4 regions of the Sporosarcina sp. P16b genome follow, and region 1 is predicted to be linked to each of the others. Evidence: riboswitches for the same ligand, from Rfam matches in the RefSeq annotation. Region 1 holds a riboswitch; each other region holds the start of a gene.

Evidence for each region. A riboswitch is a leader RNA that binds a small molecule or an ion and turns the genes downstream of it on or off. The one in region 1 is predicted to bind S-adenosylmethionine.
Region 2: it holds a riboswitch for S-adenosylmethionine, as region 1 does, so the genes downstream of both, CSV77_RS08255 (bifunctional homocysteine S-methyltransferase/methylenetetrahydrofolate reductase) here and CSV77_RS12705 (methionine ABC transporter ATP-binding protein) in region 1, are expected to answer to the same signal.
Region 3: it holds a riboswitch for S-adenosylmethionine, as region 1 does, so the genes downstream of both, CSV77_RS11000 (O-acetylhomoserine aminocarboxypropyltransferase/cysteine synthase family protein) here and CSV77_RS12705 (methionine ABC transporter ATP-binding protein) in region 1, are expected to answer to the same signal.
Region 4: it holds a riboswitch for S-adenosylmethionine, as region 1 does, so the genes downstream of both, CSV77_RS09105 (methionine ABC transporter ATP-binding protein) here and CSV77_RS12705 (methionine ABC transporter ATP-binding protein) in region 1, are expected to answer to the same signal.

Annotation. Positions count from the first base shown of each region.
Region 1 covers NZ_PDYO01000012.1:52,400-56,606, forward strand. Annotated here, with positions in the region: gene CSV77_RS12700 (methionine ABC transporter permease) at 1-629, opposite strand, end outside; gene CSV77_RS12705 (methionine ABC transporter ATP-binding protein) at 622-1,647, opposite strand; SAM riboswitch class I at 1,920-2,025, opposite strand; gene CSV77_RS12710 (thioredoxin family protein) at 2,075-2,374, opposite strand; gene CSV77_RS12715 (toprim domain-containing protein) at 2,355-2,720, opposite strand; gene gcvH (glycine cleavage system protein GcvH) at 2,783-3,163, opposite strand; gene CSV77_RS12725 (arsenate reductase family protein) at 3,240-3,599, opposite strand.
Region 2 covers NZ_PDYO01000005.1:82,814-87,020, forward strand. Annotated here, with positions in the region: gene bioB (biotin synthase BioB) at 1-507, opposite strand, end outside; gene CSV77_RS08245 (biotin transporter BioY) at 507-1,106, opposite strand; gene CSV77_RS08250 (hypothetical protein) at 1,236-1,433, opposite strand; SAM riboswitch class I at 1,599-1,710, shown strand; gene CSV77_RS08255 (bifunctional homocysteine S-methyltransferase/methylenetetrahydrofolate reductase) at 1,795-3,654, shown strand; gene metH (methionine synthase) at 3,635-4,207, shown strand, end outside.
Region 3 covers NZ_PDYO01000008.1:89,892-94,098, forward strand. Annotated here, with positions in the region: gene CSV77_RS10985 (MBL fold metallo-hydrolase) at 1-597, shown strand, start outside; gene CSV77_RS10990 (sulfurtransferase TusA family protein) at 645-872, shown strand; gene CSV77_RS10995 (sulfite exporter TauE/SafE family protein) at 930-1,706, shown strand; SAM riboswitch class I at 2,135-2,238, shown strand; gene CSV77_RS11000 (O-acetylhomoserine aminocarboxypropyltransferase/cysteine synthase family protein) at 2,394-3,674, shown strand; gene CSV77_RS11005 (glycine betaine uptake BCCT transporter) at 3,722-4,207, opposite strand, start outside.
Region 4 covers NZ_PDYO01000006.1:37,372-41,578, reverse strand. Annotated here, with positions in the region: gene CSV77_RS09115 (MetQ/NlpA family ABC transporter substrate-binding protein) at 1-83, opposite strand, end outside; gene CSV77_RS09110 (methionine ABC transporter permease) at 101-769, opposite strand; gene CSV77_RS09105 (methionine ABC transporter ATP-binding protein) at 762-1,775, opposite strand; SAM riboswitch class I at 1,892-2,003, opposite strand; gene CSV77_RS09100 (pyridoxal phosphate-dependent aminotransferase) at 2,233-3,399, shown strand; gene CSV77_RS09095 (tRNA dihydrouridine synthase) at 3,528-4,207, opposite strand, start outside.

The DNA.
Region 1 (4,207 bases):
AATTGAATGATAAATACGATAATCAATACTAGAATCGTTGCCATTAACGTGACATCTTCGCGACTACGCTGGAACCCTTCCAAATACGCAAGCGTACCTAGACCGCCTGCGCCGATCACTCCCGCCATCGCGGTATATCCGACGAGCGCAATCGAAGTTACCGTAATTCCGGAGACTAGTGCTGGCATGGATTCTGGCAACAAAACTTTGAAAATGATTGTGGACGTTTTAGCCCCCATGGAACGCGCTGCTTCGATAACCCCTTTATCGATTTCCTGCAATGCAATCAACACCATTCGGCCATAAAATGGAGCGGCACCGATAATTAATGCGGGTAACGCGGCATTCGGTCCACGCATACTGTCGAATAATAATTTTGTAAATGGAATCAATAAAATAATCAAAATGATAAACGGAATCGATCGGAAAATATTCACGAAGGCGCCTGTAAAGACATTGGTGATTTTATTCGCCCATAACTGCCCTGGACTTGTTAAAAACAACAACAAACCAAGTGCGATACCCAAGACAAATGTAAAGAACGTGGAGTAAGCCGACATATAAAGCGTCTCACCTGTTGCTTCCCACATTTTATCCCAATTCACGTTCGGGAACCATTGCTCAATCATGAATCAGCACCTCCGTCTTCACTTCATTGGCATCTAGGAAAGCAATTGCTTCCTCTATAACCGCCACGTCCCCTACTAGTTGCAAGACGAGTGTGCCGTATGCGCCGTCACGTGTTGTCGAAATATTTCCTTGCACGATGTTGACATCAATTGGGAATTTGCGGATTAATTCAGCAAGCACCGGCTGCTCAGTACGTTCGCCAATGAAAGCTAGCTTGATCAACTTGCCATGAGGCGACTCTTGCTGTAAATGTGCCATCGCTGCGTCCGTATCGCCGGTATCGGTTACTTGTGAAATGAAACGCTTTGTAATATCCGCTTGTGGGGATTGGAAGACATCCAGTACATTGCCCATTTCCACGACTTTCCCCGCCTCCATGACCGCTACACGATGACAGATCTTCCGGATGACGTGCATTTCATGCGTAATCAACACAATCGTTAGTCCAAGACGCTCATTAATATCTGTTAGTAAATCAAGAATCGCATTCGTCGTCTCTGGATCTAGTGCGGATGTCGCTTCATCACAGAGCAGGACTTCAGGATCATTTGCAAGCGCGCGCGCAATGCCGACACGTTGCTTCTGACCACCTGATAATTGCGATGGATACGCCTGTTCTCGACCTGTCAATCCAACGAGATCGATCAATTCCTTCACTTTTTGCTTTCGTGCCGATTTCTTTACGCCAGCAATTTCGAGAGGAAACATGATATTCTCTTCTACTGTTCTAGACCACAGTAAGTTAAAGTGCTGGAAGATCATGCTGATTTTCTGACGCGCATTCCGAAGGCCAGCACCTTGTAATGAAGTCATTTCTTGTCCGTGAATCATGATACTGCCGGACGTAGGCGTTTCAAGACCGTTCAATAGTCGAATTAATGTACTTTTTCCTGCCCCACTGTACCCGATGACGCCGAAAATTTCTCCCTCTTTGATGGCTAATGTCACGTCATCTACCGCGACAATTTCTGAACGGTTCAATTGGAACTTTTTATGAACGTTTGTTAGTTGAATCATTTTCCGCACCACCTTATTAAGTCTTTTTAATCTGTTTTTTAGAAAACTACAAGCACTAGGCCCCCGGGTCGTTTCAGACGTACCAAAAAGGCAAAGAGCGCCTTTGTGGTAAGTCCTCCAACGCCTGTCGAGCCTACACGGCGCTTTCCGCTTTTGTATCATCCAGCTACAAGCGCCAGGCTCTCGGGTCGTTTCCGCTTTTGTTAATAAAAAAAGCCTTCCTGCAGATAAGCAGAAAGGCCGAACGTATGTAGTTATGTACGTTACCACTTCTCTCATCTACCAAAGCATTACGCATTGAGTGATTTGGCACCATTTCACATATGTGACGGTTGCCGGGCTTCATAGGGCACTTCCCTCCGCCGCTCTTTATAAGAGTTACATATTCAATTGATTAACTACTTATACCATACTTTGATTTCGATTGTCAACTGAGCTTCTCTAGCAGATACGGGACGGAGTGAAAGGCATAAATCTTTTCTAAAGGTTGTCCTTTGCGCTGAATGAGTAAACAAGGAACGCTTTCCACCTCATATTCTATTGCGATTTCTTGGACATAGTTTAAGTCCGCCTTTCCAATCGGTAGTTTCGGGCGCATTGTCTCGATCACCGTAAGCATTTTTGAAGCGACTGCACACGTTCCACACATTGGTGTATATAAATAAAAAGCGGCTACTTGCTCTGTCGCCTGTGTGCGTTGCCAGTCTTCAATTGTCCAATGATTCATGTGGTCCACCTGCCAAATACTTGGAATGTACTTTAAAATTAGCAGCAGCTAAAATGCTTGCCAATAGCTTAACGGGAGTCGTTTCCACTTGACGGTAGAGACGATCCGTGTATAAATGTCTCGCTTCTGGATACAGTTGTTTGAACAGCTTACGAATGGACTCACCGGAGACGTCCGCATCCATAAAGACGAACAGATCTTGCTGCTCGTACGGTTCAAGCAGTTCTTCAATATGATACGCACTGATTGTGCCATTCGTACAAAGAATCTCTACAGGCTCTGCAAGGATCGGTACTAGCCGCTTACGATCCGAACCGCCTTCTACAATGAGAACTTTCGGGTCCATCCAGTTTCCTCCTAGCGTGTAAAAAAGCGCTGAGAAGTTCCAGCGCTTTTTCTATTGGAATATTATTCAGCTGTCATTTCTTCGTACTGCTCAGCTGTCATTAACTCATCCAGTTCAGCTTTGTTATCGATTTCAACTACTACCATCCATGCGTCTTCATATGGAGATTCGTTAACCAATTCAGGGCTATCTTCAAGGTTTTCGTTCACTTCTACAACTTTACCAGTTAATGGAGCGTACAATTCAGAAACCGTCTTCACTGATTCAACGCTTCCGAAAGGCTCGTCTGATTTCAATTGATCGCCAACCTGTGGCAGTTCAACGAATACGATATCCCCTAGTTCAGACTGTGCGAAATGTGTGATGCCGATACGGTATTTACCGTCTTCTTCTTTTACCCACTCATGCTCTTCTGAATAACGCAAATCTTTTGGTGTGCTCATGTCGTTACCTCCAAAAATATAATAGTTTAACTTCCTTTAGTTTGCCATAGTTCCCCTGTAAAGACAAGAACCTAGATCACTTCTTCCATGTTTCCGTGAACGTGGTTTCATTAAATCCAACGGTCACTTTTTGGTCGTCGGAAACGATTGGGCGTTTGATAAGCATTCCGTCTGAAGCGAGGAGCGCGATCTTTTCATCATCCGTCATAGTTGGCAGTTTGTCTTTCAAATTGAGCTCACGATATTTCATGCCGCTCGTGTTGAAGAACTTTTTCATTTCAAGTCCGGAATTCGCGATCATGTTGCGCAGTTCGTCTTCGCTTGGAGGTTGTTCGGCGATGTTCTTTTCTTCGAATGTAATCCCCTCGTCCGTAAGCCATTTCTTCGCTTTGCGGCACGTGGTACATTTTGGATAGCCGTAGTATGTCATAGTCATAATAATCAATCCTTCCTTTTTTTCAGTATAGCAAATAAAGGGGGTTGGGTACTAGCTAAGTGCAGGGAGAAGCTTGCATGAGGATAGGGGTGGGGATTTGCGCTCTAGGCGGACGCGTTCGGGAGGGTGGGCGGTGAACCACACCCCTTCGCTTCGCTCGCTGGGTGTTTCACCTGTCCCACTGATCCTCCCCGAGTCGCCGCCTGCCGCTCCAATCCCTTGCAATGTGTGCGGGTGATACTCTTTATTGCGCATCGAAGTTAGGGTTGTAAACAATTTTGAACTTTAATTTCAACATTTGAATTTAAATAAGTAAAGACATAATAATACTTCACATACAAACGACAGTAAGTGATCTAAGTCTGTCCACTTTCAACGTAAGGATTGTAACGGAAGCTGGGGGCGACTCCCGGAGGATCAGCCCGATCAGGTGAGACAACTAAGAGAGCGAAGCGAACAGTTGGCTCACCGCGGGCCCTCGGGAAAGCGTCCCCCAGCTGCAGTGGAAATCCCATGACATCACTCTTCACTCACTGAACTTGAACTTAAACAAATACCAACCAAACCAAAAAACGCCCCACATAGGAGGCGTTCTGTCTAAACTATAC
Region 2 (4,207 bases), on a different contig from region 1:
TGTGTTCAAGTTGTGGTTATAGCGATCTACTCCTGCCTCTTTCAAACGTGTTGCTTGTCCCGGCTTCAAAATACCTAAACAAGCACATACCGTCATGCCCTTGTGCTTCTCTTTAATCTGTTTAACAGAATCAATCACGATGTCCAGCTCACTGTCACGCGGTCCTCGTCCACTTGCTACGATGCAATAGGTGCCCGCATTATTAGCGGCAGCACGTTCCGCACCTTCCAGTATTTCTTCTGATTTCATCATTGCATACTTTTCAACAGGTGCTTTTGAAATGATGGATTGCGCGCAATACCCACAGTTTTCCGGACATAGTCCCGATTTCGTATTGATAATCATATTCAACTTTACTTTATTACCGAAGTAATGTGACCGAATCGAGTATGTCGCGTGCAGTAATAATAGTAAATCTTCATCTGGGCTATTTAATATTGCGAGTGATTCCTCATCAGTTGGTACATGGCCTTCGAGTACTTGAGTAGCCAGCCTTTGATAGGTCATTATAACGTCCGCCTCACTTTCAAGTGTTTTGATATTCTAAATGCGAATATGCCTGACAGTACAGCTAGAATTAAATCTTTCGGTAGTGGCGGCATCATCCACAGCCAAGCAATCTTGTAGGTAAACACGTCGGGTGCAGCAGCCCACATCTTGTACGCAAAATACATCCAAGTTGTACCTAGTATATAGTTGACTGCTGTAGCGACAAATGCTGCGATAATAAAAGCAGACAAAGTATGCTTTCGCTCAACAATCTTTCCAGCTACATAAGCAATCAGAATAAATGTGAGAATAAAACCAAACGTTGGACTTAAGATCTGACCGAAGCCTCCTGAAAATTTAGCGAAGACCGGTGCCCCTGCTAGTCCTATTAACATATAGACGGTCATCGATAACGCACCTAGACGACTACCAAGTAATAGCCCTGATAAGATAGCGAAAAAAGTTTGTAATGTGATGGGTACTCCACCAACTACTAAAAACGGCACGAAGGATGTAATATTCGCTCCAATCATCATTAACGCAGCAAACATCCCGCTATATACAATAGTTAGTGCGCTGAATCTACTTACCGGTCGTCTCTCTGTTACTATTGCCATTACGACACCTCTTTCTAAATTGGTTACCCCATAAATAATATCGGTTAACCTATTTCGTGTCAACACAATTTATTTTTTGGTTAACTCATAAAAGTAGACAAAAAAAGACTGCAGCATACCGCTGACAGCCTACTTCTTCTCATCAATCTGTTCTTCCTTTTCTTTGCGAAACAAAACACTTGAGATTAAACCACTGAATATAGCAGCCCCAATTGTAATGTACACACGCATATCATAAGCAACTTCTTCGTAACTGTTACCTATCATAATCCAAGCAAGTGTACCTACAAGAACAGCGATTGGAAATGAGTATTTAAAGAATCGCATAATTTCTCACCTTTTCGAGTTAATATCATTAATTTTAGCATATATACCGCAATTTCTCTATGCACTAACTCTGCGCTTTGAACTTCACCAAACGTTCACTTGACGATATCCAACAAAGCCGCTATGATGTGGTTAGAATAATCTAAATAATTGAATAAGAAACATATCTTATCAAGAGAAGCCGAGGGACTGGCCCGTCGACGCTTCAGCAACCAGCCATTTAGGCAAGGTGCTACTTCCAGCAGTCTGTCAAATTGACACTCTGAAAAGATGAGAGGGAACTAGTCATTGGGATTACAAAGCCTTCTAATATACTTGAAGGCTTTTTTTGATTAAAAAAGGCTAAAGGGGAGATGGATTTATGTCATTGCTCGAGAAACTACAAACAAATGTCCTAACGGCAGATGGTGCAATGGGGACGATTTTATATTCTTACGGAATTGATTACTGTTATGAAGAACTAAATATAGAAAAGCCTGAAATTATAGAGCAAATTCACCAAGACTACATCTCAGCTGGTGCAGATATAATCCAGACTAACACTTACAGTGCGAACGCAATCAAATTAGCTCGCTACGGCTTGGAAAGTCATGTCACGGATTTCAATAAAGCAGCCATTCAAATTGCCAAACGCGCAGCGGCGCCTGGGGGGCAATTTGTACTTGGAACAATAGGCGGCTTGCGAGGTATACGTAAAAGCGATGCGACATTGGATGAAATTGAAAAAGTCGTACTTGAACAAGCCAATGCTTTATTAACAGGTGATCCTGACGGTCTTCTATTAGAGACGTATTATGACTTCGAAGAGCTATCATCCGTAGTTACAACATTAAAGAAAATCACGGATGTTCCATTGATTGCACAAGTTTCAATGCATGATCCAGGCGTATTACAGAACGGACTTTCATTAAACGATGCACTTCATCAGCTTGAGTCCCTCGGGGCGGATATCGTAGGTGTTAACTGTCGATTAGGTCCTTACCACACGATTCAAGCATTCGATAATGTGACATTACCAGAGAAAGCATTTTTATCCGCATATCCAAACGCCAGTCTATTAGATGTAGAAGATGGACGTATTGTCTATGAATCAGAAGCAGAATACTTTGGACGCGCAGCCGTATTACTTCGTGATCAAGGCGCTCGCTTGATTGGAGGATGTTGCGGGACAACACCTAAGCATATTAAAGCGGCGAAAACACAGTTAGCGCGACTGACACCTATCACGGAAAAGGTCGTACAACCGGCGAAACCTATCGTGATTCATGAAGCGGACCCGGCAAAACATCAACCTCTTCACGAAAAAGCGAAAACAGAGCGTACGGTAATTGTAGAACTAGATACACCGCGCCACTTGGAAACAGAAGATTATATCAAAGGTGCAAATTTGTTATATGACGCGGGAGTTGACGCTATAACAATGGCAGATAATTCACTTGCTTCTCCACGCATCAGCAACATGGCGATGGGCTCGATCATCAAGATGCAACATAATATCCGCCCGCTTGTACATTTAACGTGTCGCGATCACAATCTCATTGGCTTACAATCACATTTGATGGGGCTTGATGCATTAGGCATTCACGATATCCTAGCCGTGACAGGCGACCCGACAAAGGTTGGGGACTTCCCCGGTGCTACAAGCGTCTACGATGTATCTAGCATGGAGTTATTGCAGTTAATCAAGAAATTGAATGAAGGAATTTCATTCTCCGGTAAGCCATTGCGCAAGAAAGCCAGCTTCTCTATTTCTGCAGCTTTCAATCCGAACGTCCGCGTCATCGATCGTGCTGTACAACGGCTCGAGAAGAAGATTGAAGCGGGTGCGGACTATTTCATCACTCAGCCAGTTTACACGAAAGAAAAGATTATCGATGTATATGAAGCAACAAAACACCTGGATACACCGATCTTTATTGGGATCATGCCATTGACGAATATACGAAATGCAGAGTTCCTGCATCACGAGGTACCAGGTATCAAGCTTTCGGAAGATGTGTTGGAAAGAATGCGTGAATGCGGAGAAGACCGTGAAAAATCAACTGAAACGGGGCTTGAAATTGCAAAAGAATTGATAGATACAGCGGCTCAGTATTTTAATGGACTGTATCTCATCACACCATTCCTGCGTTACGATATGACATTAGAGTTGTATGAATATATTAAGAAAATAGACCAGCAGAAGGAGAGGGAATTAACACATGCAGAGACATCCTATTGAAGAACAACTAGATAAAAGAATCCTTATCATTGATGGTGCGATGGGGACGATGCTGCAAGCGGAAGATTTCTCAACGGAAGACTTCGGCGGAGAAGAATACGATGGATGTAATGAATACATGAGTGTGTTACGCCCTGATGTTTTGGAGAAAATTCACGATGAATATTTAGAAGCCGGTGCTGATATCATTTGTACGAATACATTTGGCGGTACTCCCCTTGTATTGAATGAATTTTCACTTGGTCATCGTGCAGATGAAATTAATGCAAAGTCTGTAGAAATCGCGAAAAAGAGTGCAGCGAAGTTTTCTACACCAGAATGGCCACGTTTTGTCGCGGGTGCGATCGGGCCCACGACAAAGACGCTTTCGGTAACGGGCGGTATTACGTTCGATGAACTATCTAATGATTTCTATGTACAGGCAAGAGCGCTTATAGAAGCAGGCAGTGATTTGATACTGATGGAAACAAGTCAGGATATGCTGAATGTGAAAGCTGGAACAATTGGTATTAAGAAGGCGTTTGAAGAGCTTGGACGCGAAATTCCTATCATG
Region 3 (4,207 bases), on a different contig from region 1:
ATTTCAGGTGGTCGGCAGATCGCAAAAACTACGGGTGCAACGTATTGGCTGCCACCGAAAGATGCCGAAGAGGTAGTATTTGAATATGCTGCATTAGAAGGCGATATGTCCATTCAGATAGGTGATACGAGAATCGATATTCAAGCGCTTTATTCGCCAGGACACACCATTGGTTCGACTTCATTTATCGTAGACGACAGTTATTTGATGACAGGTGATATTTTGTTCATTGATTCGATTGGACGTCCTGATTTAGCAGGTTTAGCAGAAGATTGGGTAGGCGACTTGCGTGAGTCATTGTATAGCCGCTATAAAGAATTGTCGAAGGATTTAACTGTCTTACCAGCTCACTTCATGATTATAGACGAGTTGAATGAAGACGGTAGCGTGTCGGAGAAGCTCGGCGTATTGTATGAGCAAAATCACGGCTTGAACATTGAGGATGAAAAAGAGTTTAGAGAGTTAGTCGCGGGGAACTTGCCTCCACAGCCTAACGCGTATCAGGAAATCCGCCAGACGAACATGGGGAAAATCCAGCCTGACGAGGAAACGCAACGCGAGATGGAGATTGGCCCGAATCGCTGTGCGGTACGGTAAATAGGTAATTTAATTCATATGAAAAAAATTTAAAGGAGAAGGTATATATGAATACAACAACATTTTTAGATGCAAAAGGCCTGGCATGTCCAATGCCAATCGTACGGGCAAAGAAAGCAATGAAGGATATGCAAACAGGAGAAGTTCTTGAGATTCATACGACAGATAAAGGATCAGTATCCGACCTGACAGCATGGGCTGCTTCTGGCAATCATGAAATAAAAGATCAGCAACAAGAGTCTGATGTCTTTAAATTCTGGATCCAAAAAGGTTAAACTAAGGATAGAGGGAATGGCTGTCTCCCTCTTACGTCGGGAAGAAGGGAGGACATCATGACAATTCCATTTATTATCACGATCTTCCTCATTGGATTCGTCGGCTCATTCCTTTCCGGTATGATTGGAATCGGTGGCGCAATTGTCAAATATCCAATGTTGCTATTTATTCCTGCATTACTTGGTTTTGCTGCATTTACACCACATGAAGTAGCCGGAATTACTGCAGTGGAAGTTTTCTTTGCATCACTTTCAGGTGTTTTAGCGTATAGAAAGAGTAATCTGATCTTGAAGCCACTCGTCCTTTATATGGGAATCAGTGTATTAGTCGGCAGTGTACTTGGCGGTGCTGGGTCTAGTATGCTTTCAGAAGCTACCGTCAACGTAATCTACGGTATTCTAGCCGTCATGGCGGCTATTATGATGTTTATACCAAAAAAAGGACTCGACAATCAGCCGATCGATGAGATTACATTCAATCGCTTCATTGCTTCAAGTGCAGCCTTTATCGTCGGCTTGGCGGCTGGAATCGTCGGAGCTGGCGGCGCATTTATCGTGGTACCGATTATGCTCGTGATACTAAAAATCCCCACACGCGTCACGATTGCTACATCCCTAGCAATTACGCTGTTGTCATCGGTGGGCTCGGCATCAGGCAAGCTCTTAACAGGCCAAGTACCCTATGGACCAGCTGTTGTTCTGATTATCGCTAGCATCATTGCCGCTCCGATCGGTGTAAAAGTGAGCCGGATAGTAAACACCAAAGTACTACAAAGCATTCTAGCCGTACTCATCATGGCTTCCGCTGTGAAAATATGGTGGGACATATTCTAACCAATCACAACCGCCAGCACATCGTTCAATGAACTTGTGCTGGTGATTTTTTGTGTGAAGTCATAAGTGGAAAAATCATTAAATTCACTTCTACTCTGGCAGGTGGCTCCAGTTTAGTAAATATGGAAGTCTTTATACGTAACTACAATTGGCATAGTAAACTAGTTGATCAGCGTGGAAGGCGGCGACTCCCGATGGATCAGCCCGACAGGTGAGACAACTAAAGGGAGCTTGCGACCTAGTTGGCTCACCGCGGGCCCATGGGAAAGCGTCCGCCTGGAACGCTGATCAACGGTGCCTTCACTTTACTTAATTTAATCAAATGTATTAAAAGTAATACGGATTTCAAAACATTCAATTAAATTACCTTGCAATAGACTAGGAATAGCCGTATACTATTTTTCAACGATGGAAAACGAATAGACATACTCTTATCAAGAGAGGCGGAGGGATTAGGCCCTGTGATGCCCGGCAACCGGCGAAAGCAAAGGTGCTACTTCCTACAAACTTTCAATAGTTTGGAAGATAAGGGAGGAATGAGCGAAAGCAGAGCCCTCTTCTTATTATGGAAGATGGCTTTTTCTGTACTTAGCGAATCGTCCTCTTGTGTTTTTCTTGTCTAGTTCTAGGAGGAAGTTGTCCGAGGAGTTTCGGTGTTCCATCAATACATAAAAAAGGGGAATGGTTATGACGAATTTACAGCCAGAAACGATATTATTACACGGAGGGCAAAAGCCGGATCCAGAAACAGGCTCACGTGCCTTGCCGATTCATCGTACGACTTCTTATGTATTCAGAGACACGGAGCACGCACAAAACTTATTCGCCTTGAAAGAAGCCGGCAATATCTATACAAGAATTACGAACCCGACAGTAGCTGTCTTTGAAGAGCGTGTCGCACAGTTAGAAGGTGGAACAGCTGCAGTGGCATTGTCTTCTGGAATGGCGGCGATTGCTTTCTCTATTATGAACATCGCTGAAGCGGGCGATGAAATCGTTGCAGCCAGCAATCTCTACGGTGGCACATATAACTTATTTGCTGTGACATTACCACGCTATGGCATCAACGTGAAGTTTGTTGATGCGTCCGATCCAAAGAACTTTGAAGCAGCTATTACGGATAAAACGAAAGCGTTGTTTGCAGAAACAATTGGTAACCCAAGTTTGCAAGTTCTTGACGTGGAAGCTGTTGCGAACATCGCACATGACAATGGAATCCCATTGCTAGTAGATAATACATTCCCGTCTCCTTATGGATCAAATCCTATCGAGTACGGTGCAGATGTAGTGATCCACTCAGCGACGAAATGGATTGGCGGACACGGTACGACCATCGGTGGTGTAGCTGTGGATGCAGGGAAATTCGATTGGACGCAAGGGAGATTCCCAGGCTTTACAGAGCCGGACGAATCCTATCATGGCTTACGTTACGGAATCGATACAGCCGCTGCAGCTTTTACAACGAAACTGCGCGTACAATTGTTGAGAGACTTCGGCCCTTGTCTATCACCGGATAGTGCATTCAACTTGTTACAAGGTTTGGAAACCCTTCATTTACGCGTACCACGCCACAATGAAAATGCACAAAAAGTCGCGGCATTCTTGCAAGAACACCCAGCAGTAGAATGGGTGACCTATACTGGCCTAGAAGATCATCCAACAGCGGAACTAGCAAATAAATATTTGAAAAACGGCTATGGTTCAATTATCGTATTCGGTATCAAAGGTGGACGCGATGCAGGAAGACAAGTAATCGACAATGTAGAAATTTGGTCTCATGTAGCGAATGTGGGAGATGCGAAGTCATTAATCATTCATCCGGCATCCACAACTCATCAGCAGTTGTCTGTGGAAGATTTGAAAGACTCAGGCGTTAGCGAAGAGCTAATCCGCTTATCTGTAGGGTTGGAGTCAGCAGAGGATATTATTGCAGATTTGAAACAAGCCATCGAAAAAGCAGCAAACTAATATATATAAAGAACACCGTCGCATTTGCGACGGTGTTCTTTTCTTTACTATCGTTGTATTCGATTTTTCTCATCTTTGAGTGATTTGAACAGCGAAACAACCATCATAATGAGTATGATTGAGAATGGCAAAGCGGCAATAATGATGACGTTTTGCAGTGCATCCAATCCTCCAACATATAATAGAATAATGGCGATGGCAGATTGAATGACGCCCCATATCACTTTCAAATTATTCGGTGGAGTCAATGAACCGTATGACGACTGCATGCCGAGTACAAATGTAGCTGAATCTGCTGATGTGATAAAGAACGATGTAATCAATAAGATTGCAATGATCGATATGATGAATGATAAAGGTAATTCGCTGAACATTTCAAAGATCGTCAATTCAGTTGCACTCGCAGCCAAGTCGATGATGCCAGCTTTTTGCGTTTCGATTGCTGTCGTCCCAAATGCTGTGAACCAGATCATACTGAGCACAGTAGGAACAACTAGTACGCCAATCATAAACTCGCGAATCGTTCTACCTTT
Region 4 (4,207 bases), on a different contig from region 1:
TTTTCAGTAGACTTTTCTTCTCCACAAGCCGCTAATGCCGCAACTAACGCAGTTAGAATGAATGCAAGTACCAGTTTCTTCATAATCCATCTCTCCCCTATTATCTTTTATCTATCATTTTTGAAAAACGATCCCCACCAAATTGAATCAACTGCACCAGTACAATTAGAATGGCGACGGTGACAAGCATAATACTGTCATCATATCGGTAATAGCCAAAACGTATTGCGAGGTCCCCAATTCCACCTCCGCCAACAAATCCAGCCATTGCTGAATAGGCAACTAAGTTGATTAACGTCAGTGTAAGTCCTTGGATAATACTCGACTTTGATTCAGGCAATAACACATTCCAAATAATCATCCAGGGCGAAGCACCCGTTGAAATTGCTGCTTCTATAACCCCTTTATCAATTTCACGCATGGATGTTTCAACAATCCTTGCAAAGAAAGGAATGGCTGCAACGGAAAGCGATACACTGGCAGCTGCTGGTCCAATCGTACTTCCGACAATCAGTTTCGTCAAAGGTATTAGAGCCACAAGTAGTATAATAAATGGGATAGAGCGAATGATGTTGACGAGAAACCCAACCACCGAATTAATTGCACGATTCTCTAAAAATAATCCTCTATCTGTTGTAAATAACAGAACGCCAAGCGGCAATCCAATAATCAGCGCAATCGTAAGTGAGATGCCGATCATGTACAATGTTTCACCAAATGCTTTTGTAATATCCGGCATGAGGTCCATGATGTGAGATAGATCAAACATGTTGTCGGATCACCTCCACTTGTGCGTTTTGTTCAAGTATGTATGCAATCGCTTGCTCCACTTCTTCACGCTCACCTTGTAACTCCATCAAGAAAATCCCAAGTGCTCGTTCTTGAATATATTCAATCGAACCATGCAGGAAGTTTCCTTTGACCTTATATTTCTGCATCGTATCGGAAATTACACCCTCCATCGCTACTTCACCTTTAAATGTGATTTTTATCAATGTACCGACCAAATTGGACATGACGGCTTCAGGAATATCGTAAGACACCACACTGCTGATAAACTCCTTCGTTAATGGTTGAACTGGATGAGAAAAGATGTCATATACTTGCCCTTCTTCTATCACTTTTCCGTCTTGCATAATCGCCATGCGATCACAAATCTCTTTTACCACATTCATCTCGTGCGTAATTAAAACAATGGTGATATTCATTTCTCGATTGATCTTTTTTAACAATCGTAAAATGGACATGGTCGTGTTAGGGTCCAGTGCGGATGTCGCTTCATCACAAAGCAAAACGGATGGATTATTGGCTAGTGCTCTCGCAATACCAACGCGTTGTTTCTGTCCCCCGCTTAGCTGGGCAGGATATACATTGCGTTTGTCAGACAGCCCCACCATTTCGAGAAGTTCCATTACACGGCTCTCTATTTTATCTGAAGGCATTTTTGCTGCTTGTAAAGCGAATGCGATATTTTCGAAAATGGTCTTTTGACTAATTAAATAAAAGTGTTGAAAAATCATTCCGATCTTCAAGCGTGCCCGCCGAAGCTTGATTCCTGAAAGTTTCGTTAAGTTTACACCATCTATTAAAATAGTGCCGCTCGTTGGCCTTTCCAACAAATTCAAACAACGTATAAGAGAACTTTTTCCGGCCCCTGAATAACCGACAATGCCAAATATTTCTCCAGTCTCGATGTCTAGTGATACGTCATCTACACCTTTTATCACTTTTTCTTTTGTCTGATATTCCTTAGACAAATGTTGAAATTGGATCATGTTCTCACTTCTTTCTACATTCAAGTAAATACTAATCATCAACAGTTGGTTATAGTTTATTTCTAAATAAAAAAATCTTTCATTTTTCTAAATGAAAGAGGGACTGAAATATTCTCAGCTTATCTCTCAGATGGAAAACCATACTGTAGGATTTGGCACCTTCCTTGTATTATGCAAGGGGTTGCTGGACATCATCGGGCCATTTCCCTCCGTCGCTCTTGATAAGAGATTGCTATTAAATTATATGCATAAAACATATACTAATCTGAATTAATAAAACTGTCAAGGTGAATAACGCCAATTCATCAGAATATCCGACTTATTCTATCAGTTTTAAATTCCATTAACTAGTTTTGGCAATTCTCTAGAATCGAATAACCATCCTTCTATTGAAAAGTCTAGTATGATCTATGTATACTTAACGCACATACCCTATCAAAGAAAGAAGGAATAGACTATGGCATTATCCAACCGATTACAACAACTCCCTCCGCATTTCTTTACATTATTATTAAATAAAATAGAAAAGGCTATGGATGAAGGCAGAGATGTGATTAACCTAGGACGTGGAAATCCTGATCAGCCAACACCTCCTCATATTATTAAAGCATTACAAGAAGCAGTTGAAGATCCAGCTACACACGGTTATTCTCCATTTCGGGGGACACTTGCTTTAAAACAAGCAGTCGCTGAATATTATCAGCGTGAATACAATGTCACGATTGATCCCGAAACAGAAGTTGCGGTACTTGGCGGTACAAAAATAGGTGTCGTAGAACTACCTCTTGCTATTATGAATGAAGGTGAATTATTATTGCTGCCAGACCCGGGTTATCCTGATTACTTATCCGGCGTCAGCTTAGCAGGTATTCGATATGATACGATGCCGCTACGTAAGGAGAATGGATTTCTCCCTGATTACGATAAATTAACGGATGATCAGAAAAAAGATGCCAAGCTCATGTACTTAAACTATCCAAGTAATCCAACGGGTGTTACAGCCACACCCGAGTTTTATGAAAAAACGGTGGCATTTGCCAAAGAACATCAGATTGCGGTCTTACAAGATTTTGCGTATGGTGGCATTGGTTTTGAAGGTAAGAAACCGATTAGTTTTTTACAAACTGAAGGAGCAAAGGAAGTCGGCATTGAAATGCTATCTCTTTCCAAAATATATAATATGGCTGGCTGGCGAGTCGGTTTTGCAGTCGGCAACTCTGAAATAATAGAAGCATTAAATGTATTGCAAGACCATTTATTCACTGGCATCTTCCCAGCAATTCAACGTGCAGCTATTGAAGCATTGACGGGTCCCCAACAATGCGTTGAAGAGCTAGTGGCGCTCTATGAAGGGCGTCTGACGGTATTGCTAACGGAATGTGAACGCATTGGTTGGGATGTTACAGCTCCTACAGGCTCATTTTTTGCTTGGCTTCCTGTCCCGGAAGGCTTTACAAGTGAAACCTTCGCTGACTTATTACTGGATAAAGCAGACGTCGCGGTATCGCCAGGGAACGGATTTGGTGTATACGGAGAAGGATATATTCGTGTCGGGTTGTTGGAAAGTGAAGACCGGTTGCAAGAAGCAGTTCGCCGCATTGAAAAGCTCGGTTTATTTAAGTAACAAGATATAATTCCGCTATCACTTCATTATATAAAAAGCCTCCTTACTCATACCAGTATTTCTGGAATGGCAAGGAGGCTTTCACATGTATAAATAAATCATTTAAGCTATAGATTTTCTGAAATACATTAATCAAGTTCTACGTTATCCAGTAATGCACGCACTTCATCTGTCGTATTTGTATTCATTAATTCATTTCTAAGTTCAGCTGCCCCACGGAATCCTTTAACATAAATCTTAAAGAATCGACGTAATGGTTTAAACAATCGTGGTTCAAGTTCTGTCGAGTATTTATCAAAAAGATCTAAATGAAGGCGCAAAAGATCCAGCAATTCTTTATGATCATGCTCTCTCTTCACTTTTTCAAATGCAAATGGATTATTAAAAATTCCACGTCCAATCATAACCCCATCGACGCCGTACTTTTTCACAAGCTCCATACCCATTTGACGATCGAGAATATCTCCATTGATCGTCAGCAACGTGTCGGGCGCTATTTCATCACGAAGTTTCTTAATCTCCGGAATCAATTCCCAATGCGCGCTCCCATTACTCATTTCTTTGCGAGTACGAAGATGAATCGACAAGTTCGCAATATCTTGCTCCAGTACATGTCTAAGCCATGTGTGCCATTCCTCAATGTCTGTATAGCCAAGACGAGTCTTTACACTAACAGGTAATCCGCCAGCTTTTGCTGCTTGAATAATTGCCGCAGCTGTTTCAGGATGGTTGATTAGACCACTACCCTTACCTTTTGTTGCTACATTTGGCACAGGGCATCCCATATTAATATCCAATCCCTTAAAAC